One region of the Novosphingobium sp. ERW19 genome, then DNA from elsewhere that is predicted to be linked to it. Evidence: riboswitches for the same ligand, from Rfam matches in the RefSeq annotation. Region 1 holds a riboswitch; the other holds the start of a gene.
What was found. A riboswitch is a leader RNA that binds a small molecule or an ion and turns the genes downstream of it on or off. The one in region 1 is predicted to bind cobalamin.
Positions count from the first base shown of each region.

Region 2: it holds a riboswitch for cobalamin, as region 1 does, so the genes downstream of both, HGI46_RS07755 (TonB-dependent receptor) here and HGI46_RS15340 (hypothetical protein) in region 1, are expected to answer to the same signal.

Region 1 covers NZ_JABAIC010000008.1:26,701-38,443, forward strand. Annotated here, with positions in the region: gene cobD (threonine-phosphate decarboxylase CobD) at 1-649, opposite strand, end outside; gene HGI46_RS15315 (adenosylcobinamide-GDP ribazoletransferase) at 646-1,359, opposite strand; gene HGI46_RS15320 (histidine phosphatase family protein) at 1,356-1,934, opposite strand; gene cobT (nicotinate-nucleotide--dimethylbenzimidazole phosphoribosyltransferase) at 1,931-2,947, opposite strand; gene HGI46_RS15330 (DUF1636 domain-containing protein) at 2,944-3,351, opposite strand; gene HGI46_RS15335 (TonB-dependent receptor) at 3,351-5,267, opposite strand; cobalamin riboswitch at 5,470-5,662, opposite strand; cobalamin riboswitch at 5,721-5,921, shown strand; gene HGI46_RS15340 (hypothetical protein) at 6,114-6,686, shown strand; gene cobO (cob(I)yrinic acid a,c-diamide adenosyltransferase) at 6,683-7,282, shown strand; gene HGI46_RS15350 (cobyrinate a,c-diamide synthase) at 7,279-8,589, shown strand; gene HGI46_RS15355 (LysR family transcriptional regulator) at 8,776-9,666, shown strand; gene HGI46_RS15360 (citrate:proton symporter) at 9,717-11,072, shown strand; gene HGI46_RS15365 (acyclic terpene utilization AtuA family protein) at 11,069-11,743, shown strand, end outside.
Region 2 covers NZ_JABAIC010000003.1:343,132-354,874, forward strand. Annotated here, with positions in the region: gene mdh (malate dehydrogenase) at 1-654, opposite strand, end outside; gene HGI46_RS07745 (hypothetical protein) at 990-1,301, opposite strand; gene HGI46_RS07750 (cell wall hydrolase) at 1,726-2,898, opposite strand; cobalamin riboswitch at 3,254-3,455, shown strand; gene HGI46_RS07755 (TonB-dependent receptor) at 3,524-5,467, shown strand; gene HGI46_RS07760 (ABC transporter substrate-binding protein) at 5,533-6,417, shown strand; gene HGI46_RS07765 (iron ABC transporter permease) at 6,414-7,376, shown strand; gene HGI46_RS07770 (ABC transporter ATP-binding protein) at 7,373-8,107, shown strand; gene HGI46_RS07775 (hypothetical protein) at 8,115-8,312, opposite strand; gene HGI46_RS07780 (transferrin-binding protein-like solute binding protein) at 8,575-9,468, shown strand; gene HGI46_RS22435 (transferrin-binding protein-like solute binding protein) at 9,680-11,440, shown strand; gene HGI46_RS07790 (hypothetical protein) at 11,457-11,743, opposite strand, start outside.

The DNA of each region.
Region 1 (11,743 bases):
GCAAAGCGTCCAGTATTTTTGGGGGAGCAATAACGAAACCGAGCCGAAGCCCGGCAAGTCCGAAGAATTTTCCCAGCGAGCGCAGCACGATCAGTCTGCGTCCCTCTTGCACGGCATCGGCAACGCTGAGGGTGGGGTCACAATCGGCGAAGGCTTCATCGACAATCAGCCAGCTGCCGTGCCGCTCCTGATGATCGAGCATGGCCAGCAGGCTTGTGCGCGATTGCACCGTACCATCGGGATTGTTGGGGTTTCCCACGACCAGCGCTGTCGAGCGAGCCGGGAGGGTAGCGAGTTGGGTGAGGTTCTCACTACGACTGAAAGCCGCGCGATAGGTGCCATAGCAGGGGGCACGATGCAGGCCGCGCAATCCGATCAACTGCGCAAGCAGGCGCAGGGCCATTTCGCTGCCCGGAACCGCAACGCAGATTGCTTCGTCGCAGCCGAAATGGCGCGCGGCAGCTGCCTCGAGCGCTGCCAGCGCGTCGGGTTCAGGCAGGCGCTGCCACTCCACGGTGAGGTCGGCAGGAGGCGTCCAGCCATTGGGGTTGATGCCGGTCGAAAGGTCGAGCCAGTCTTCGGGCGCACCGCCAAACCGTGCGCAGGCCTGCGCCAGTTGCCCGCCATGGCGGGGGAAGGACGTTGTCATTGCGCTACGACCTGGGCGAGCAAGGCGCATGTCTCGACCAGTTCGATGCCTGCGCCATGACCGTCGCCGGAAATGCCGCCGATGCGTTTGCGCAGCCACCACGGCCAGACTGCGAGCGCGGGTAGAGAGGCGAGCAGCGCAGGGTCGACGGCGAGCGCGCCGATGCTCCAAGCCAGCAGCCACACGATCAAAACCGGCGCATTCGCGCCTTTGCGGAAGAGGGTGCCAAAGCCCTCATGCAAGGGCGAAAGGAATCGTGCCCACGCCAGTGGGCCGATCCGCGCCAGCACTGGAACGAGCACGAGCGCGGCATAGGATCCTGTCAGGATTGTCAGCCACACCAGCACAAGCTTTGCCAGCATTTGCAGGGCGATGGACGTCGCTCCGAAGCTGCCGACATGCGGATCGGCCAGCACGACACTCAGGTGTTCCGGCGTGCGGTGCATGGCGCCGGCTGCATCGGCAATATCGGCCAGTCCGTCGAGGTGCAGCGCGCCAGTAACCCCCACCCATGCCGTCAACGCCAGCAATGCGCCAAGAGCCGGGTCGTGTTGCGACCCCAGCCAGCCAGCGCCGGCAACGCAAAAACCCACAAGAGCTCCACACAGCGGGAACCAGCGGATAGCATTGGCAAAATCCGCCTCCGTCGCATCCATCGCGGGAACGGGCAGTCGTGTCATGAACTGCACGGCAAGGATCATGGCCCTCATCGCAGGTTTTCGGTGCGGAGGCGGATGATCTGCCCGGACAGGGCGGCACCCGGCCAGATGCGCAGGGAGAGCAGCGCGCCGTAAGGCAGATCGACGGCCCAGACCTGCCTGAAATCCAGCCCGGTGAGCACCGATACCGCTGCCCGCATTGCGCCGCCATGCGTGACGATCAGCGCGTTGTCGGGAAGCTCGGCAATGGCATCGGCCACGCGGGCCCGCAGGGATGACCAGTTCTCGCCGCGGGGAGGGGGACACGTGTCGGGATCGTCCCAAAAACGGGCGAGGGCTTCGGCCGGGACCCATTCCGGTGAAAGCCCATCCCAATCGCCAAAATCCAGTTCGCGCCAGCGCGCGTCGCACGCAACGCCAACGCCTCTTGCGACTGCCAGCGCCTGCGCGCCAGCGCTGGCGCGCTGCAGGTCTGAACTGATCACGCAGGCGATGGCAAGGCTCTCGGGCACTGCTCCGGCAAGGCCGCCTGCGGGGTCGGCGCAGGGCTCGTCGCGATGACCCAGCAGCAGGCCGGTGCGCAGGGGCGGCCCGTGTCGCACGAGGTGGATCGTCCGGCTGTTCACAGCGCCTGTGCCACGGCAGCTTGCGCGAAAGTTGCCATGCCATTGTGGGCGGCAAGCGCGGCGCGCACGATCGGTACAGCCAACGCGGCGCCGGATCCTTCGCCCAGCCGCAGGCCAAGGTTGAGGATTGGATCGAGCGCGAGGTCTCGTAGCAGGCGGGCGTGCGCCTGTTCGGCGGAACAGTGAGCGGCAAGGCAATGCGCGGTAAAGTCCTCATGGCCTGCCGCCAGCGGCGCAATGGCGGCGCAGCAGATGAACCCGTCGAGCAGGACCGGCACGCGTAGCAATCGCGCCGCCAGTATTGCGCCAGCCATGGCTGCAATTTCGCGCCCACCGAGGCGGCGCAGCGTTTCGAACGGGGTCGAGCAGGCCTGTCCATGCAGGGCGGACGCAGCTTCGACTATCGCCGCCTTGCGGGTTACCCCTTCGGTGTCAACGCCGCTGCCGCGCCCGCACCAGTCCTGAGCGCGGCCGCCGAAAGCTTGCAGGGCCAACGCCGCTGCAGGCGTGGTGTTGGCGATGCCCATCTCGCCCACCAGCAACAGTTGCGTGTCCGGCAGAACAGAGGCAGCACCGGCATTGAGCGCGGCGAGGCAGTCGTCTCTCGTCAACGCGGCTTCGCGAGAGATATCGCCGGTCGGAAGGTCAAGATCGAGTGCGATGACCGACAGATCAGCGCCGCATGCGCGGGTCAACTGGTTGATAGCCGCCCCGCCATTGCGGAAGTTGGCGACCATCTGCGCGGTCACTTCCGGGGAAAAGGCACTGACTCCCTGCGCCGCCACGCCGTGATTTCCGGCAAAGACCACCGCCTGCACTCGGTCGATAGATGGCTGTGCCTTGCCTTGCCAGGCGGCCATGAATACGGCGATCTCTTCCAACCGGCCCAGCGATCCGGCAGGTTTAGTCAGACTCTCCTGCCGTTCTCGCGCTTGTGCGCTGGCCTGCGCGTCGGGGGCGGGCAACGCAGTGAGTGCAAAGGCGAAGGCTGCCTCATCGGTGAAGCAGATCATGCGCAGACGAAGCCTTCCGGCGGGGTACGGGCAATGAACTGTCCCTTCACGCCTTCGGGCCATTGGCCATAGGGCACTACGCCTTCCGCGCTTTGCGCATGGAGAGTGGCGTATTCGAGAATAGCGCGGGCCGCCTCCTCGGTGGGGGTGAACCTACCCAGGACGTAGCCGATCTTGCCCGATGCGCGCAGATGCACGGTGCAATGCTGATGGCAGGCGAAGAGGCATGCAGTCTCCTGCACCGCCACTGCGGACAGTGCGGGATCGGCCTGTTGGAGACTGCGCATTGCTTGGGCAAGCAGGGCACCGCCCCGCTGGCCTTCTGTATCCTCACGCTGATCGGCAGAAAGGCGGCAGGTTGAGCAGACGACCACCGCTGGGCCGGGTTCGATCGCGCGCAGCATCAGAACCGGCTCCTCAGACCAAGATAGACCGTACGCCCGAGGGCACCATAGCCGCCCGCTGTCTCGTAGCGCTTGTCCATGATGTTCTCAGCGCGGGCATTGATGGTCAGCCCTTCGGCAACCCGCCACGCGGCGCGAAGATCGACCAGCCAATAGGCTGGCAGCTCGGTGCTGCTGCCGGCCCGGTCGAAAGTCTCGCCCGAATAGCGGGCGGCCACACTGGCGCGCAGGCCCTTCGGCAGGTCCACCCCGCTTTCCAGATTGGCAAGATGGCGCGGCACGCGGGCAAGCTGACGGCCGATATCAGTGCTGCCGGGCGAACGGTCCTCCGCTTCGATCCAGCTGTAGTTTGCTGTCGCAAAGAGCACGCCAAGCTGCGCGCTGCCGGCCAGCTCCAGCCCCTTGGCGTGGGCCTTGCGCACGTTGGCGTAGTAGCCGAAGCGTGTGGTTGTCGTGCCGGGGATATAGCACGCGGCGGGCAAGGTGCCGGTGGTCGGACAGAAGGCGAAGTCGATCAGATTTTCGGTTTCCCGCTCGAACCAGGTCGCCGAAGCGTGGAAAACTTCGCCGAGTGACTGTTCGGCGCCGACCGACCAACCCTTGGCCTGCTCCGGTTGCAACACGGCAGAACCGTAAATGCTGAACAGCTGGTAGAGCGAAGGAGCCTTGAAGCCTTCATCATAGCTGGCGCGCAGCACAGTCTGCCCGGCGTTAGGCGTGTAGACTGCGCCTCCGGTAAGAACTGTGTTGCCGCCGAAGCGGGATTGGTCTTCGTGGCGCACACCGCCGTTCAGCGTCAGGCCGATGAGCGGGGTGAGGCGCAACTCGCCGTAGACGCTGTTCGTATCGGCGCTTTGCGGGACGAGGGCGTAATCGGCGGTATTGTTGCCGGGTGAGGCGCTGGTCATGCGCTGCTCCTCGCGTTCAGCCCCGAATTTGGCGCTGAGACCTTCTGCAAGCTTCAAGTTGCCTTGATATTCGAAACGGCGCACGCGGCCATGCGCATCGAAGTTCAAGGACCGGATCGAGCGCGCCGGATCGTAGTTCTCGCGGTTTGTTTCGGTCTGCAGCACGGCAATGCGGTTGGTGAGGCGCCCATCGAACAGGGCCAGATTGACACCTGCATAACCGGTCCATTCGGTGGTCAGGCCATAGGTACGCGCGTCCCCCGAGCTGCCATCGAATTCGTTGCGCGCATCGGCCAAATAGCCGCGCAAGTCGACCGACAGGTTTGGCGTGAGCTTGAGCGTGGCTGTGCCGCTGGCGGAAACGCGGCGGTAGCCATCGTCCTCCGTGCCGTTGCTGCGTGCGGAGATGCCATCGGTGGTGAAGGCGGAGCCCGCCACGCGCCAGTCGAGCAATGATCCGGCCCCGCCAATGCCAGCCTGGGCGTTGACCGTGGAGTGGGTGCCGGCTTCGACCGCCACGCTCCCTTCCAGCGGCTGCTCCGCGCGTCGCGTCAGTACGCTGACCACGCCGCCGATGGCATCGCTTCCCCACAGGATCGATTGCGGCCCGCGCAGGATTTCCACGCGCTCGATGTCGTCGATCAGCAGGTTGGAGAACGAATAGCCGCCGCCGGTGGCCGACGGATCGGAAATGCGCACACCGTCGATCACCATCACGGTCTGCGAGGAATCGGCGCCGCGGATGCGTAGCGATGTGGCGGTGCCAAAGCCACCATTGCGCGAAAGGCTGACGCCTGGCGTGCGCAGCATTAGATCGGTGAGCGCGATCGGCTGCTGGGCGCGGATCGCCGTTTCGTCAAGCACGGTTACGGTGGCAGAGACTGCGCTCTGCTCGACCGGGCTGCGCAAGGCAGTAACGACGATTGAAGGATCAGGCGCGTCCTCGGCTAAAGCGGGCGAGGCGAGTAGCGTGGCAAGCGAAACAACAAAAATATTGGCAGGACGCATGGTGCGGCTCCCTTCGGTACGAACGGCATGGACCTGCCGCTCAGACACGCGAAGGAAGCACGCGCCGGCATATGCACCGCAAGGCGCAACACGGCATCGCTTCCCGCACGGGGCTTCCCGGCAGGCAATGGCTGTCGTTGCGCGAGGGGTGTGCCGCCTTTGCAAGCCGGCAACCTCGAACGTCCGGTGCACCCTGCCCGAACGAAGAACGACCGCAACAGGCAGGTCTCCTGGCTCGCGGGTCAATGCCGGTCCGGCCGCCTTCTCAGGACGGTGAGGTCCCAATGGCGTAATTGGCCGGTCGGCTCGCCGCTTACAGTTGCAGGGGCAGCCGGAGTTTTACACCCCGTTCCCTTTTGATCCCCTCTCGGGGAACCTGTCGCGGCGGTGCAGGTAGCGACATGTTTTTGCTGCTGCAAGTGCGAATACTTGCGCAGATCAATTGCTTGGCTTATCCAGTCTTTCGCAACGGGTGCCCGAAAGGGCTTAATCGGGAAGTCCGGGCGGTGGTCGCAAGCCACCCAATCCGGCACTGCTCCCGCAACTGTAACCGGTAGCGCATCGCCATCATGCCATTGGGTTTCGGCCCGAGAAGGCGGCGAAAGGCGCGACGATCCGGAAGTCAGGAAACCGGCCTGTTGCGGTCGTTTCTCTGCGCGGGCGGGGTGTACCGGGCGGACGAAGGCACACCCTTCGCGGACGACACTATTGTGCGTTCTTGTCGGAGGGAGATCCGTGATGACCAGCACCTGAGATCCAGCCAGACGTGCGCGTCCGCACGTCTTGCCGATCCTGCGCATCACGCATGCGCACAATCAATTCATACCTGTTCACAGGAGGCCAATCATGGTCCGTATTTCGCGTCCCGATCTCGCGCTGTTTGGCGCGCTTGCGATCGTCATGCTCGTAACCCGCACCCATTCGCTCAGCAATGTCATGCACCTGCCTGACACCAGCCTTGCCAGTTTCTTCGTCGGCGGTTTCTTCCTGCGCCGCGCGACTGCTTTTGCAGGGCTCTTCCTGCTCGCCTTTGCTATCGACGTGACAGTGATCGGCTGGTTCGGCCAGTCCAGCTTCTGCTTCACCCCTGCCTACTGGATGCTCGTTCCGGCCTACGGCACGATGTGGCTGGCCGGGCGCGCGGGCGCGGACAAGCGGGGCACCGAACCGTCATCACTGCTGGGGCTGCTGGCGCTGGTCAGCGTTGGCACTCTGGTTTCCGAGCTGTTCTCCAGTGGCGGATTCTACTTCCTCGGTGGCCGTTTTACCGATCCGACCGTCGCAGGCTTTATGCCCCGCCTCGCTCGCTATTTCCCACCGACCCTTGCGGCCACTCTGCTGTGGACCGCAACTGCAGCAGGCATCTATGCCTTGCTGGTCGCCGCGCGCCCCTCGCTTGCCTCACGAGCAGAGCAATGAGCGAAACCCCAGAGGCGCACCGCGAGCGCGCCCGCAAGCACAAGGCGGTGGTCGATGCCAAGATCGCCGCCGCCACGCGCGACAAAGGCCTGCTGCTGGTTCTCACCGGCAACGGCAAGGGCAAGTCCTCCAGCGCCTTTGGCATGGTGGCGCGGACGCTCGGCTACGGTCGCAAAGCGGCGGTGTTCCAGTTCATCAAGGGTGCGGAAAACGTCGGTGAACGCGCCTTCTTCGCCTCGCACCCCGATGTGATCTGGGAGAAGTGCGGCGAGGGTTTCACTTGGGAAACGCAGGATCGGACACGTGACATTGCCGCTGCGAGGGCGGGCTGGGAAAAGGCCAAAGCTGCGCTGGCCGAACCTGACATCAGCCTCGTCGTGCTCGATGAATTGACCTACCTCATCACCTACCGCTATCTCGCGCTCGATGAGATCATGCCCGCGATCGAGGCGCGACCGGCGATGCAGCACGTGGTCATCACCGGTCGTGCCGCAGACGATGCGCTGATTGCCGCCGCCGACACCGTGAGCGCGATCCGCGATGTGAAGCATGCCTTCCGTGACGGCGTGCGCGCCCAAGAAGGGATCGATCGGTGACGACCGCATCTTGCCGAGCGTTGCTGGTCAGCGCGCCGGCTTCGGGGCAGGGCAAGACGACGGTCACGGCCGCTCTTGCCCGCCGCCACGTGCAGGCAGGGCGGCGGGTCCGCGTGTTCAAATGCGGCCCTGACTTCCTGGATCCGATGATCCTCGAACGCGCCTGCGGTGCACCGGTCTACCAGCTGGATCTCTTCATGGTGGGCGAGGCGCAATGTCGCCGTCTGCTGCATGAGGCTGCCCGCGAAGCAGACCTGATCCTTGTCGAAGGCGTCATGGGCTTGTTTGATGGCGATCCTTCCGCTGCGGACCTGGCCGTACGCTTTGGCCTGCCGGTGCTGGCGGTCATCGACGGTAGCGCCATGGCACAGACCTTCGGAGCGCTGGCGCATGGTCTTGCCACTTATCGCGATGACATCCGCGTGGTTGCAGCGCTGGCCAATCGCGTTGGCAGCGAGCGCCACGCCGCGATGCTGCGCGAAAGCCTACCGCCGGGAATGCGCTGGCTCGGTTCCATGCCCCCAAGCCCGGATGTGGCCTTGCCCGAACGGCACCTTGGTCTGGTACAGGCGGGAGAAGTGGGCGATATCGACTGCCGGATCGATGCAGCCGCAGCTTGCCTTGGTGATGATGCTCTATGGCTGCCTAAACCGGTGGCCTTCGCCACGGAGGTGACAGCGAGCGTGCCACCGCTGCTGGCGGGCTTGCGCATCGCCATAGCCCGCGATGCGGCTTTTGCCTTCATCTATCCCGCCAATGTCGCGTGCCTTGAAGAGATGGGCGCGCAGGTGCTGTTCTTCTCGCCCATGGCCGATCAATCTCTTCCTGAATGTGATGCGCTATGGCTTCCTGGCGGCTATCCCGAACTTCATCTTGCAGAACTGTCGCAAAACCATTCGATGATTGCCGCGATCCGTGCGCATCATCGGGCGGGCAAACCGATTTTGGCGGAATGCGGCGGTATGCTTTACTGCCTTGATGAGCTCGATGACGGTAAAGGTCACAGCGCGCCGATGCTGAAGCTGATGCCTGGTAAGGGTATCATGCAAGGCCGTCTTGCGGCCCTCGGCTTGCAATCCGTCGAGTTGAATGGCGGCATATTGCGAGGCCACACGTTCCACTATTCTCGGCTCGAAACGACGGTCCGGCGCTATTGCGGCGCACAAGGCACGAAGGGCGCTGAGGGGGAAGCAATCTACCACTGTGGCAGCCTCTGGGCCAGTTACGTACACCTCTATTTTCAGTCCGCCATGTCGGCCGCCGCTTCAATCTTCCGGCCTCGCACAGCCGACGCGACCGGGTCGTGAACTGATTAACAGATGGCAGGAGCTGATGAAGCCATCATCAGCCTCGAACGTCCGCTGTGAAAGGCGGTTCACGCACTTAATCTGCAATAGAAAGTTGCAGATTGCCAGTGTGTGCCTGTTGGACTAGCTCGATGTCAGACTGACTAGCTGAGCCAATCGGAGAGGTTCTTGGCCCGCGCCCCGAGCATGACAAGTCTGAGGCTGTTTTTGCAGGTGGCAAGGACTTGCAGCTTCAGCGAGACGGCGCGCGCCGCCAATTTGTCGCAACCAGCGCTAAGCCGCACTATCAAGCTTCTTGAGGAAGATCTCGGCGTTCGACTGTTCGACCGCAATTCACGCAACGTCATGCTGACCACGGCCGGTGCGGCGCTGGTGCCGATTGTCGAGCGACTGACCGCCGACTTTGACCTCGCCTTCCGCGAGCTCGACCAGACGTTCAGTGGCGAGCGCGGCCGGGTGGTGGTGGGGGCGCTGCCATCCATCGCTGCCGATTTCCTGCCGCGGGCGATTGCCCGCTTCCTTGCCGAGCGCAGGCAAGTGGAAGTCATCGTGCGTGAAAACCTCAGCGGGGGATTGCTGCAGAACCTGCAGGACCGTTCGATCGACCTTTCGATTACCATTCCGCCGGGCGGCACTGCGCCGATCCGGTTCGAGCCGATGTTCGAAGACGAATACCTGCTGGTCTGCCGCCCGGAAGATCTCGAACTGATACCCGATCCCGCTCCCTGGCGGGTGTTCGAGCAGTTTCCTTTCATCGCGATGGAACCGCGCAGCAGTGTGCGGATGATGACCGAAAGCGTTTTCGCCGCCGCCGGCATTCGTACCGACGCACGCTTCGAATGCGTGCAACTGGCGACGGTAGGCGGTCTGATTGGCGAAGGACTCGGCATTTCGCTCCTGCCCCGCTCCACTTTGCCGCTGATGGCGATCGGCAAGCAGATTGCGTGGCGAAAGACCGAAGCGCCTATGGCGTCGCGCACGATCGGCATGTGCACGCTGGCAGACCGGACTCTTGCCCCGGCAGCGGAGGCATTTCGGCAGCTCGTCCTGGCCATGGCGGTCGATACAAAATTCTGATCAATCGATCAGGTAACTCTAATTGTTGGATTGATGCTCTTGCGGCATGAATGGCGCCCAAGGACGTTTCAGCCGCAGGAGAGGGAATTCGGATGCTGGTCGTGGTTGCGGTGGCAACGCTGCTGCTTTTGCTTGCCGCGATTCTTTCGAACCGGGTCTCCCCGCTCGTCGCCCTGATCCTGATCCCGGCGCTGGCCACGCTGCTGCTGGGACAGGCGGTGGAAATGCCCGCTTACATTATCAAGGGCATCGGGCAGATTGCGCCGATTGCCGGAATGTTCGTCTTCGCCATCCTGTTCTTCGGCATCATGACCGACGTCGGGCTGCTGGCTCCTCTGGTGAGCGGCATCCTCAAACTGGTCGGGCGCAAGCCATCGCGCATTACCCTTGGAACGGCTGCGCTGGCACTGCTGATCCATCTCGATGGTTCGGGCGCGGTGTGCTTTCTGGTGACAATCCCTGCGTTGCGTCCGCTCTATGACGAACTGGGCATGGACCGCCGGGTACTGGCCTGCACCGCTTCGATGGCAGCTGGCGTGAACTTCCTGCCGTGGACCGGCCCCACCGCCCGCGCGGCGGCATCGCTCAAGCTTTCTGTCAGCGAGATCTTCACGCCGCTGATCGGCGTGCAACTCGTCGGTCTCGGCTTCGTCTTCGCAGCGTCATGGTATCTTGGCCATCGTGAGGAGAAGCGGCTTGGGCTGGGGCATGAGCAGACCTCGGGAGCCGGTCTGAGCGCTTCGGCTGTGGCAGTTGCGGCAGGGCACGGCAGTGACCCTGGCAGCCTGCGCCCCAGCCTGTTCCCGCTCAACCTTGCTCTCACGCTGGCAGTAGTTGCGCTGATGGTCAGCGGGATTGCCGAACCGGTGGTCGTGTTCATGCTGGGCACGGCGCTCGCGCTTGCGATCAATTACCCCGCACCCGCACAACAGCGCGCCCGGATCGAGGCGCATGCTCCGGCAGCGATGCTGATGGTCGGCGTGCTGCTGGCAGCGGGTGCATTTACCGGCATCTTCAATGGCACCGGCATGATCAAGGCGCTCGCCAGCGCCAGCGTCGGGCTGGTGCCAGATGCCTTCGGGCAGCACATCCCGCTGTTTCTGGCGAGCGTGGCGATGCCGCTGAGCCTCGTGTTCGATCCTGACAGCTTCTACTTCGGCGTCCTGCCGGTGATCGCGGAAGTGGCCGGGCACTATGGCGTCGCGCCGGTCAAGGTTGCGCAGGCGGCCCTGCTCGGACAGATGACCACCGGCTTCCCGGTAAGCCCGCTTACTCCGGCAACCTTCTTGGTGGCGGGCCTGAGCGGCATCGAGCTTGGCGCACACCAACGCTTTTCCATTCCCTGGCTGTTTGGTGCCTCGCTGGTGATGACTGGCTCAGCCGTCCTTTTCGGAGTTCTTGCATGAGTGACCGGCGCATCCGCATCGGGGCAGGAGCCGGGTTTTCGGGCGATCGCATCGAACCTGCGATCGACCTGCTGGAGCATGGCGAGCTGGACTATCTGGCGTTCGAGTGCCTGGCCGAGCGCACCATCGGCCTTGCTCAGGCCGCGCGCCAGATCAATCCCGATGGCGGTTATGACCCGCTGCTCGACGCGCGGCTTCGCGCGGCCCTGCCGGTGGCGCGGCGCAATGGCGTTCGCCTGATCAGCAACATGGGAGCGGCAAACCCCCTTGCCGCCGCCCGCGCGACGACCCGCATTGCCCGCGAACTTGGCCTCACCGGCTATCGCACCGCCGCGGTCTTGGGCGACGACGTGCTCGATCTGATCATGGCCCGCGATTTTCCGCTGATCGATCGCGAAGGAACGAGCCGCGATCTTGGCAGCAGCGTTGTCTCGGCCAATGCCTATCTGGGTGTGGCAGGCATCGTCGAGGCGCTGTCACTCGGGGCGGACTGCGTGCTTACCGGGCGAGTCTGCGATCCGGCGCTGTTCCTCGCCCCTCTGGTCCATGCGTTCGGCTGGTTGCCGGACGATTGGGACCGGTTGGGACAAGGCACGGCCATCGGCCATCTGCTCGAATGCGCCGGCCAGTTGTGCGGCGGCTACTTTGCCGATCCGGGCGTGAAGGACGTG
Region 2 (11,743 bases), on a different contig from region 1:
GCCCGAACGCGTGCGCTGCACGATCGCGTCGATCTTTTCCTGCGTCGACAGGCCCATCTTGACGAGGTCGGGCACCGGAATGCCGTTGACGGTCGAATACTGGGTGACGGGCACCATGGTGTCGCCGTGGCCGCCGAGCACGAAGGTGTTCACGTCGCGGATCGAGACGCCGAATTCCCATGCCAGGAACGTGCTGAAGCGTGCCGAGTCGAGCACGCCGGCCATGCCGACGACCTTGTTGTGCGGAAGGCCGGAGAATTCGCGCAGCGCCCACACCATCGCGTCGAGCGGGTTGGTGATGCAGATGACGAAAGCGTCGGGCGCGTTGTCGCGGATGCCTTCGCCGACGGCCTTCATCACCTTGAGGTTGATGCCGAGCAGGTCATCGCGGCTCATGCCGGGCTTGCGGGCAACACCGGCGGTCACGATGATCACGTCGGCGCCGGCAATGTCGGCATAGTCGTTGGTGCCGGTGATCTTGGCGTCGAAGCCTTCGACCGGGCCGCACTGCGACAGGTCGAGCGCCTTGCCCTGCGGCACGCCTTCGACCACGTCGAACAGGACGATGTCACCCAGTTCCTTCTGGGCGGCGAGGTGGGCGAGGGTGCCCCCGATGTTGCCTGCGCCGATAAGCGCGATCTTCTTGCGTGCCATGCTCTACGGTCCTTTCCCGTTCGCGGGGACAAGCATACAAATGCCAGCAGAGCTTTCGCCCAGGTCCCTCCCGTGCCCCGCGAGACAGGAAGGTTCTGGCAGAATGACTCGCGCCCTAGGCCCGTGCGCAGACGAATGCAACCGCGAAAACCCGCTATATCCGGGGTTTTTGTGATATCAGTTCGCAATAGCAAGATGGCTTGGAAACTGCCCGACAGTCGGTCATCGGGCCGAAGATTTATAAGGCAATACGCAAGCAATCTGCAGCAAAAAAGCCCCGGCGTTTCCACCGGGGCTACCCTTTTGCTTTTCCTCTCCGCAAACCCGGGTGCAGATCAGCTGCGCTTGCGCTTCAGGAAGTCGCGCGCCATCCGCCGGTCGAGCGTCGCGCAGACCTCGACCCAGAATTCCACGCGGCCCGGCTCGCCGCTGCGTTCTGCAATGACCGCAGCATCTCGTGCGCGAGCCGCCGCCGAGAAGCCATGCGCCGCAAACAGCCGCAATGCGGTATCGAGCGCCTCGTCCTGACAGATCGAGCCTGGCCCTGAGCCTGCCCCATTATCGTTTACCGCCCGCAGGTGCCGCGCCTGGATCTTTCGCGAAAGACAGGGGGAAATGATGCCGTAACGGGGCGCAAAACGCAGCATGGTGCCTCAACTCTCTGACGGCGCCGGGGACAATCGGTGCCGTTCTCCACGACCCCGCCCTAGACCCACCAGCGCTAAGAGTGTGTGTGACGACACGGTAAAGGAACGAATAACCATCCGTCCTGAAACGGTTTTGCGACGGATTGAGAACACGCAACCAGACCCTCCCCGTTTCTCCGCAGGACAAACGGGGATGGGGACCGCCCGCGAAGCGGGTGGTGGAGGGGTGTGTGCAGGCTGTGAGCGTTGAATTGCTCACGCAGAGACGCAGAGGAGAAAAAGGACACGCAGAGAAGATAGCTGCGGCAAAGCCGCTTCCCGGTTCCCATTTGAAGACCGGCACATCGGTTCGCGCGCGACGCTCCTCCGCGTCTCGCTTCTTCCTCCGCGCCTCTGCGTGAACCATTCCAAGGCTTGGAAGCTCTCAAGCCCCCGGCTGCGCAATCCACTTGTTGGCGTTCTCATACCCCGGCAGCACCGAACCGCTGCCGGAAACCGGCGCGCTGGTCGCACCCGCCTTCACGCCTGGCAGCACCTGCGGCCGGACAAGGCTCTGCTGCGCCGCAGCCTGCGGGACCGCCGCCACCGGAGCAACCGTCGCCGCAGCAACTGGCGCCACGATCCGCCCTTCCTCGAACGCCTTCTCCAGCGCCAGTGGATCGGCAATGTCGACAGGCGAGGGCGTCCATGTGCGCGGATGCGGCGCGGCCAGCGGCTCGCCGCCGAAGTACCGCGCCGTAAACGCCGCCGGACGCCCTGCAGCGCCGGCCCAGCGATAGAAGCGGTGCGCCCCGATCGTGCCGATGAACGATAAGCTCGGCGCCCAGTAGGGATGCACTGCCGTGGTATGGTAATGCGTCGCCAGCCCCACCGGCGCATAGACGTATCCCGCCAGCGCATCGGCAGCCACGCGCCGCGCGCGGTCCCAGAACGCCTTCATCGGCTTGCGCGCCAGCGAACCGTCGCAGGCGAACGAGAACTGGCACCCCGGCCGCTCCGATCCCTGATAGACCACGCCGCACACCGTGTTTGGCCAGGCCGGATGCGCCACGCGGTTCAGCACCACCTGCGCCACCGCGCGTTGCCCCGCATCAGGCTCGCTCGCCGCTTCGTAATAGATCGCCGAAGTCAGGCACTGCAGCGCCCGCCAGCGATCCTCGCTCGATCCCGCCGCCGAGACTGGACGCGCCGACAGGATCTCGGCATCCGAATGGCTCCGGTCCCATTTCGCCTGCGCTTCCGTCGGCGCAATCAACCCGCTGTCGCTGGTATCGAGCCAATAGAACGCCGAACCCGGAAAGCTGTCACCCCCACGCTCGAACGGCTGCAGCCCCGCCATCTGGGATCGCGCCACCGCCGCCTGTACCCCGCCCGGCTCGCCCCACCCGGTCGGCCCGAGCAGCAGCCCCAGCACGCCGAACATCGCCACGCCGCCCAGCCGCTGCCGCAGCAGCGAAGGCGCGCGCAAGGCCTTGCGGATCGAGCGCATGTCCCGCCGCCGGATACGCGCCGCAAAATCGCGCGGGCGCAGCTCGCCATTAGCCGTCGCTGCCACGCCGGGCAGTTCGATCGGGCGATAGGCAAGCTCGAGAGGCATGGGGCTGGGCAGAATCCTGAAAATCCTCAATTGCGCTAACCTTTTGCGCGCCCTCGCGCACGGCCGCTTTTCCCGCTGTCCCGATGCGGCACAAGCTCCTGCGATCCGGTTAACTGGCAAGCTCACGGCCTAGCGCTCAAATCGGAAAACCTCACGCAAAGACGCGAAGACGCAAAGGGGTCGTGCGCGGCCGCAGGCAATGCTCTTGGATAATCGCCGCAGGAGGTGATGGCTGTCCTATCAAACCTGCGCGGCATCTTCGCGTCTTTGCGGCTTTGCGTGAGAATGAATTGGGCAGCAAACCTGCCCCGAAGTACGTAGTTCCTCTTGCAGCGCAGCAAAGTTCCCGCTAGTTCCCCGCGCCGACGCCAACGGTGCCCGGTAATACGGGCTAAGAGGGAAGCCGGTTTGAATCCGGCGCTGCCCCCGCAACTGTAACCGGAGAGCGCGCTGTCCAGTGATGCCACTGGTGCCGGATTCGATCCCCGGCGCTGGGAAGGCGGGCAGCGAGCGATGACCCGGGAGCCAGGAAACCTGCCGATGGTAGTCGTTCCGCGGCCGGGCGGGGTGAACCGGGCGCACGCGACGAGGCGCGCCAGATTCATGGCCCAGCGCACCTCTCGCCATGGACGGCATCAACCGTTCGTGGCCGGAGTTGCGTCCTGTGAAGAAGTACCTGCTTTCCGTTTCTGCCCCCGTATTTTTTGGCGCTTTTGCCGTGCCTGCCTTTGCACAAGGCGCCGATGATGTCGTCGTCGCAGACTACAAGGTTGATCCGGCATCCATCACCGTCATCGCCACCGGCAGCGAAACTGCCCTGAGCAAGACCGGCCAGCCCGTCACCGTCATCACCGCCGACGAAATCCAGTCGATCCAGGGCCCCGACATCACCCGCGTTCTCGAACGCGTCCCCGGCCTGACCATCACCCGCAACGGCGGCCCCGGCAGCTTCACCGGCGTGCGCCTGCGCGGCTCGGACGCAGAGCAAGTCCTCGTCCTCGTCGATGGCGTCCGCCTCGAAGACGTCTCGGCCCCCTCGGGCGGCTTTGACTTCGGCACCCTGACTCCCGGCGGCATCGAGCGCATCGACGTCCTGCGCGGTTCCAACTCGATCGTCTGGGGCAGCGCGGCCATTGGCGGCGTCATCGCCGTCCAGTCGCGTGACCTGAATGGCATCGAAGCCAGCGCCGAACTCGGCGCCAACGACAGCTACCTTGCCGATGCCGCTGCCGGTATCTCGTCAGACTTCGGCGCGCTTACCCTCAACGGCGGCTATAGCCGCAGCGATGGCGTCTCGTCAGCAGCGGTCGGCACAGAGCCCGACGGCTTCCGCCAGTGGCGCGTCGGGGGCCGGGGCCGCGTCAACCTCTCGCAGGACCTCGCGATCGTCGCCACCGCCCGCTACGCCGATACCCGTACCGACATCGACGGTTTCGGCCCGCCGACCTACCTCGTGTTCGGCGATACCCCGGAATACCAGACCACCCGCCAGGCCTCGGGCCGCGTCGGCCTGCGTTACACTGGCAGCAACCTCACGCTGAACACCGGCTTCGCCCTGTCCGACACCAAGCGCGACTACTATGATCCGACCTTCGGCACCGATCCGTCCTACGGCTACAAGGGCCGCTCGGAGCGCGTCGACCTGACCGGCCGCCTCAACCTTCCGGCCAGCTTCACCCTCGATTTCGGCGGCGACAGCGAATGGACCCGCTTCTCCAGCACGTTCGACGCCGAGGCCAAGGCCAACCTCACCAGCGGCCACGCACTGCTCGGCTGGAGCACTGATCGCGCCAGCCTCGCCGCCGGCGTTCGCGTCGACGACCACAGCCGCTTCGGCACGGCATGGACCTTCGGCGCCAACGGTTCGTTCGAACTGGTCGAAAACCTCCGCTTGCGCGCCAGCTACGGCGAAGGCTTCAAGGCCCCTACGCTCTATCAGTTGCTTTCGAACTACGGCAACGCCGCGCTCAACCCCGAACGCAGCAAGAGCTACGACGCCGGCCTCGAATGGGGCGTTCCTTATGGCCAGCTCCACGCGGCCGTTACCGTGTTCCGCCGCGACAGCCGCAACCTGATCACCTTCGTCTCGTGCGCCAGCCTCAACGCTTGCGCCACGCGGCCCTTCGGCCTCTACGACAATGTCGGGCTCGCCCGCGCGCAGGGCGTCGAAGCCGAACTCGGCGCCCGCCCTACCGATACGCTGCACCTGCAGGCCGCCTACACCTATCTCGAAACCGAGAACCGCACGCGCGGCACCGCGAACTTCGGCAAGGATCTCGCCCGTCGTCCGGCTCATGCGCTGACCCTGTCGAGCGACTGGACATCTCCGCTCGCAGGCCTCACCCTCGGTGCCGATCTGCGCCTCGTGGGAGACAGCTTTGACAACGCGTCGAACACCCGCCGCCTCGATGGCTACGCGCTGACCACCGTGCGCGCGAGCTTCCCCCTTACCGAGAAGGTAGAGCTCTACGGCCGTGTCGAGAACGTGTTCGACGTAAACTACCAGACCGTCGCCGATTACGGCACCTGGGGACGCTCTGCCTACATAGGCATTCGCGCGCGGTACTGATGCAACGGCTTGCGCCACAAGCAAAAGCTCTTCGCCCCATCCTCGCCCGAGGATGGGGCCGGGGGGTGGTCTTGCTCGCAGCGTCCCTTACCGCCAGCTGCATCCCCCAAGGCAAGGCCACTCCCGGATCTCGCGCGACCGCGCACCCCACCATCGTCAGCCTCAATCCCTGCACCGACGCAATCCTCGCCGAAGTTGCCGACCCGGCGCAGATCCTCGCCATCTCGCACTACAGCAAGGACCCGCGCTCCGCCTCGATGGACGCGCGCCTCGCCAGCGCGCTGCCCGCAACGCGTGGCACGGTCGAGGAAGTCCTCGCCCTCAAGCCCGATCTCGTCCTTGGCAGCACGTTCATCGATCCCGCCACCGCCAGCGCCTACCAGCGCCTCGGCCTGCGGCTTGAAACACTGGGCATGGCCAGCACCATCGAGGCCAGCCGCGACCAGATCCGCCAGATCGCCGCGCTGTCCGGACACCCGGATCGCGGCGAGGCGCTGATCGCCCGCATCGACGCCGCACTCGCCGCCGCTGCCCCGCCAGCCGGAGCGCGCCCGATCGAAACCGTCGTCTGGCAGTCGGGCGGCATGGTCCCCGGCGACGGCACCCTCATCGTCGACCTCCTGCGCAGCACCGGCTACACCAATTTCGCCGCCGCGCGCGGTCTTGGCCAAGCCGATCTCCTCCCGCTCGAGAAGATGCTCGCCGACCCGCCAGAACTGATCCTCGTCGCCGGGCAGACCGCCGAAACCGGAAAAGGCGATGACCGCGTCCTCAGTCACCCCGCCCTCAAGGCGCTGAACAAGACCCGCCGCGCCACCCTGAATCCCAAACTCCTATACTGCGGCGGCCCCACCCTGATCGCCGCCGCCCAGCGCTTGGCGGAAGTCCGCAATTCCTCCCCGGCACGGGGAGGGGGACCATCGCAGATGGTGGAGGGGCACTCGCGATGACCCGCCCCGTCATCGTTCTCACAGCCGCCCTCGCGCTCGCCCTCCCGCTCTCGCTCCTCGCCGGACAGGTGTGGATTGACCCGTTCGGCCCCCCGGTCCCCAACGCCACCGCGATCCTCATGGAACTGCGCCTGCCCCGCGCGCTCCTCGCCCTGACGCTTGGCGCCGGCCTGGGCGCCGCCGGTGCAGCCATGCAAGGCTACTTGCGCAACCCTTTGGCTGATCCCGGCCTGTTCGGCATCGCTCCCGCTGCGGCCCTTGGCGCGGTCCTCTCCTTCTACACCGGCTACGAAACACAGGCCCTCACGCTGCCGCTCTTCGCGCTGACCGGAGCCGCCGGAGCCATGGCCCTGCTTGCCCTGATCGCCGGGCGCAGCGGCGGCATCGCCCTGTTCACGCTGGCGGGCATGATGATCGCCAGCCTCGCCGGCGCCATGACCAGCCTCGCCATCAGCCTCTCGCCCAATCCCTTCGCCCTGTCCGAGATCGTCACCTGGCTGATGGGCGCTCTGGCCGATCGCGGCTGGCACGAATTGCGGCTTGCCGCGCCGCTCACCGTGCTGGGCCTCGCCGCCCTCTGGCGCGCCGCCCCCGCGCTCGATGCATTGGCGCTCGGTGAGGCCGCCGCCCGCTCGCTCGGGGTCGAGCCTGTGCGCCTGCTTGGCGTGATGATCGTCGCCATCGGCCTGATCGTCGGCAGCGGCGTCGCGGTTGCCGGCATGATCGGTTTCGTCGGCCTGATGGTCCCGCACTTCGTCCGCCCGCTCACCGACCAGCGCCCTTCGGCGACCCTGCTCCCATCGGCCCTTGCCGGAGCGCTGCTGCTGCTCGTCGCCGATTGCCTGTGCCGGGTGTTTCCGCTGCAAGGCGGGGAGTTGCGGCTCGGCATCGCGCTCAGCCTTGCCGGCGCCCCGTTCTTCCTGCGCCTGCTCCTCAAGCTGCGGCGGGAACTGGCATGATGCTCGAAGCACTCGGTGTCTCTATCCCGCACCGCCTGCATGGCGTGACCGCGCAACTGCGCGCAGGCGGTGTCACTGCCATTGTCGGCCCGAACGGCGCAGGCAAGTCCACGCTGCTCGCCGCGCTTGCCGGCCTGATCGAGCCTGCCACCGGCACCGTCACCCTTGCCAGCCAGCCGCTTGCGCAGATGCTCGCGCAGGAGCGAGCGCGCCGCATCGGCTACCTTCCGCAATCGGGTGAGGTTGCGTGGAACCTCGCGGTCCGCACGCTTGTCAGCCTCGGCCGCTTGCCGCACCGCGCCAGCCCTGCAGAGGATGCCGAAGCCGTCGCGCAAGCCATCACGACCATGCAGCTCGAACCGCTGGCCGATCGCGCGCTTTCCACCCTGTCAGGCGGCGAGCGCGCCCGCGCTTTGCTGGCCCGCGTCCTTGCCACGCAGCCGCACTGGATTCTCGCGGACGAACCGCTGGCCGCGCTCGATCTTGCCCACCAGCAGGCCTTGATCTGCACCTTGCGCGGGCGTGCGGAAGAGGGCCGGGGAGTCGTACTCGTCGTCCACGATCTCGCCCTGGCGATGAACCACGCCGATCACGTCGTCGTGCTCGATGGCGGCCGCGTCGCCGCACAGGGCAAGCCGCGAGATGCTCTCTCGCAAGAGGTCATCGCCCGCGTCTGGAATCTCGATGCACGCTGGCTGGGTGAGCCCGGCCACATGGCGCTGGCGATGTAGAAAGGTCTTACGCCGCCGTTGGGGCGATCTGGTCGTTCTCGTGCCGATGCTCGGTCATTGCCGCTGCGAAGTCGGCCGCGAAATAGGCTGCAAAGCTTTCCCGCACCCGCATCGAAATTGCCGGGCGGTCCTCGCGCGCGCTCGCGCTGCGGCAGAACAGGCTCTGCGCAGGCGGATTGGCTGGAACTGTAGTGTCGGCGCTCATGCTTGGTGGCCCTGAAACCCTAACTTTGGTTAGCAGGCCGTAGCAAAGTTTCGTCACGCGCGATTGTATGGTTTCGACAAAGTTACGTAGTTTACCGACGAAATTCGGCCCAGCATGACCATCATGCACCTTTGCGCACGCAGGGATTGTGATCAAAATCACATGTTTGCCCCGCCTTTACGTTCGCACCCGTAAGGGTTTGCTTCTAGTTCTTGTCATCAGGTTGCCCGGAATGGAGATTCGGGCAGCAACAGAGGGCAACATGATCACAACGCTGCGCAACGCTACCGTCACGCTTTCGCTCGCAACCCTGCTGGCCTCATGCGGTGGCGGCGATGGCGGCGGCATGGCATCCACGCCTCCGCCGGTCACCTACAAGACGCTCGCTGAATTGACCGGCGACCAGACCTTCCAGTCGGGCGGTATCACCGGTGTACCCGTCGGCCCGGAACTCAGGAACGAAAGCACGCTTGCTTTCGGCCAGGGCGTGGAGATCAAGTATTTCGCGGCGACCGATACCTATAATCTCAACAACGGCAGCGGCCTTGTCGTCGAATTCACCCCGGCCAACGTGACCCAGGAGAACGATACCACGGTCACCTGGCAGAAGCCCAGCGGCAACGGCAACCTCGATGTCCTGTCCATCTCCAGTCCCAGCGTGAACGGCGTCAAGCTCAGCTATACCCTGCTCGGAAACTGGACGCATTTCCAGCCGGGCGCAGAACGGAGCTACGGTCTGGTCGGCGGCGTGCCCACGCAGGCGTCCGACGTTCCGCGCAGCGGCAGCGCCACCTATTCCACGCAAGTCGTAGGGCTCGCGGCCAGGAACGGGCAACCCTATGTCCTGTTTGGAGAGTCCACCGGCACGTTCTCGGCCAACTTCGGCAGCAATTCGGTCAACACCAGCCTCGCCCTTGCCGGAAAGCTGCCCGGCAGTTCGACCGTGACCCAGATCGGCAACTACGACGGCACCGGCACGATCAGCAGTTCCGGCCCGGGCTTCACCGGCACGCTGTCGGGAAGCAACGCATCGGGCGCGTTCAGCGGTGCCTTCTTCGGCCCGCGCGGGGTCGAGGCCGGCTACACCTTCTTCCTAAACGGCACCACCGACACCACGCTCAGCGTCCAGGGCGCCCTCTTCGGCAAGAAGAACTGAGCACGACCACTTCCCCCCTCCCGCAGGCGGGAGGGGCAGGGGGTGGGCATTTGTTCTTCGGCCCCGTTTCCATCTCAACAAGCCTTTGAGAATGTGACAAAGATTACATAATTGAGCCAAATAGACGTTCGCGATTATCATCGCTTCCGGCTATTTCTTCATCCGAATTGGTGTTCGAATACAGGGATTCGGACCAGAAACTGGGGCAACCGTGAACCGCAAGATTTTCGCCGCAACGGCCACCACGACGCTTGCCCTCCTGCTGGCCTCGTGCGGCGGCGGTAGTGGCGGCGGTGTGAGCAGCACGCCAACGCCGGTTCCGACACCCACTCCGACGCCGACACCTACACCCACGCCAACGCCTGCCCCAACCCCGACACCCACCCCTACACCTACGCCTGCAAACACCTCGTTGAACGATCTCAAGGTTTCGGAATCGTTCGCTAATGTTGCGGCGAAGTTGCAGACCGTGGTGAGTTCTGACACGGGCCAGACTACTCAGGCCAGCGCGGCCAAGACGCCCCTTTCTATCTCATACGACGGAGCAACCGGCGGCTATCGCATCTCTGGGGACGGAGTAAACCAGTCCTTCGCGCGATCGGATGTGATCGCTTCCGGGCTTCGTCAGGTCGAGTTTCGCAAGGAGACGGGCAACACATCGGAAAGCCTGTTCCTGACAAGCAACTCCGGCGGAACTTGCTGCAGTTATGTTGGCGGCGGCCTTTACGAGAAACTGATAAACGGTTCTGGCCAAGTGTCTGCCACCGATCTGGCCTTCACTTACGGCTACCCATCGCGCCCATCGCAAGTACCGACGACCGGCAAGGCGCTTTTTGGCACTTTCCTGTTTGGCACGCTGGTCACGGATACGGCGTACCGGCTCAGGGGATCCGGCGTCGTCGTTGTTGACTTTGCGACAGGACAGATCCGGACGCAGGGGCTGGCTCGCCAGACGCGTGTCTACGATAATGCGGATCAGGAAGGTCCCGAATGGGCCGGTAGTTCGCGCATCAGTTCCGGATCAAGCAGCTTTGATGGCGACTTCACCCTTGGCGGTGTTTCAGCAAAATGGGAGGGCGCATTTTATGGCCCGAGCGGCAACGAAGTCGGGGCCACTTTCTACGGGCAGTCGCCTGACAGCCGCGCCGCTTTCGCCGGCTTCATGATTGGCAAAGCCGGACCGACAGCCGAACTCTACCGGTTCATACCAGACCTTCCCTACGATGTGCTGTTCGAGACACAGGGCGCCAAAGTGCAGTTCCGCGTTGCAGACGGCTCATACACCTACAAGCCCGGCTCGTCGGAACAGGTCAGCCTCGCTGCAAAGGACATTGTTTCGGCCGAGTCTGACGCGCGCTACACAATATACCGCAAGATTGTCGCTGATGGGACAGAGCAGCTCAAGCTGTTCAATCCCGGTGGCGCCAATCCCGATATCAAGCTGTCCTATACGACCTTCGGCAATTTCTTGAAGACCATAGCGTCCGGGGCGGGCACGATCGAACAATCGTATTTCGCGGTGATGGGCGTTACCGGTCCTACCATCCTCGACAGCCCCCGGAACGGCAAGGCAACCTACAATGCCCAGATATATGGCGATGCCATGGCCGGGCTAAGCCCTCAGGTCCGGAAGGATTTGAGGGGGGCAGCCACGTTTCTCGTGAACTTTGATGCCAGCACCTTCGAAGGCTCGATGTTGCCGATCTTGATCAATCGCACCTCCGGGCAATCACTGGCATACGATCCCATACTCTTTACAAGCGGCTTCGCTTCAGGCCGCAGCTTCCTGTCGGATCTTTCTCAGAACAACGCGAAGGTGGGCTCCATGTCCGGGCTCTTTTATGGGCCGGATGGCGTTGAACTGGGCGGACAGTTCCAGTTCCGCATCACAGACGTTCACTTCAAGGATTCGTCCGGCTTCAATCCGGTGCTGTCGGCGCAGGGGGTAGTCGTGGGCAAACTCGTGCCGTGAACGCCTCGAGCCACGCTCACCGCGCGCAGTATTCGTAGCGCCCCGCCCGGCACGCTGCAACGGCGCGGCGCCATTCGGCCATGTGCTGCTCGTAATCGTCCTGGGCTTGCGCATAGGCGCGGTCGGTGTCGCGTCCTGAACGGCCATTGCGGGCGTCATGCTCGCGCCACGCGGCCCAACCTTCTGCATAGCGGGCATCGCGTTCGCGCACGCGGGCGAGTTCCTGCTGGTTCAATTTGCGGATGATCGCGCGGTCGCGTTCGCGTGCCGCCTGCGTGCGCATCTGCGGGTCATAGGGATCAT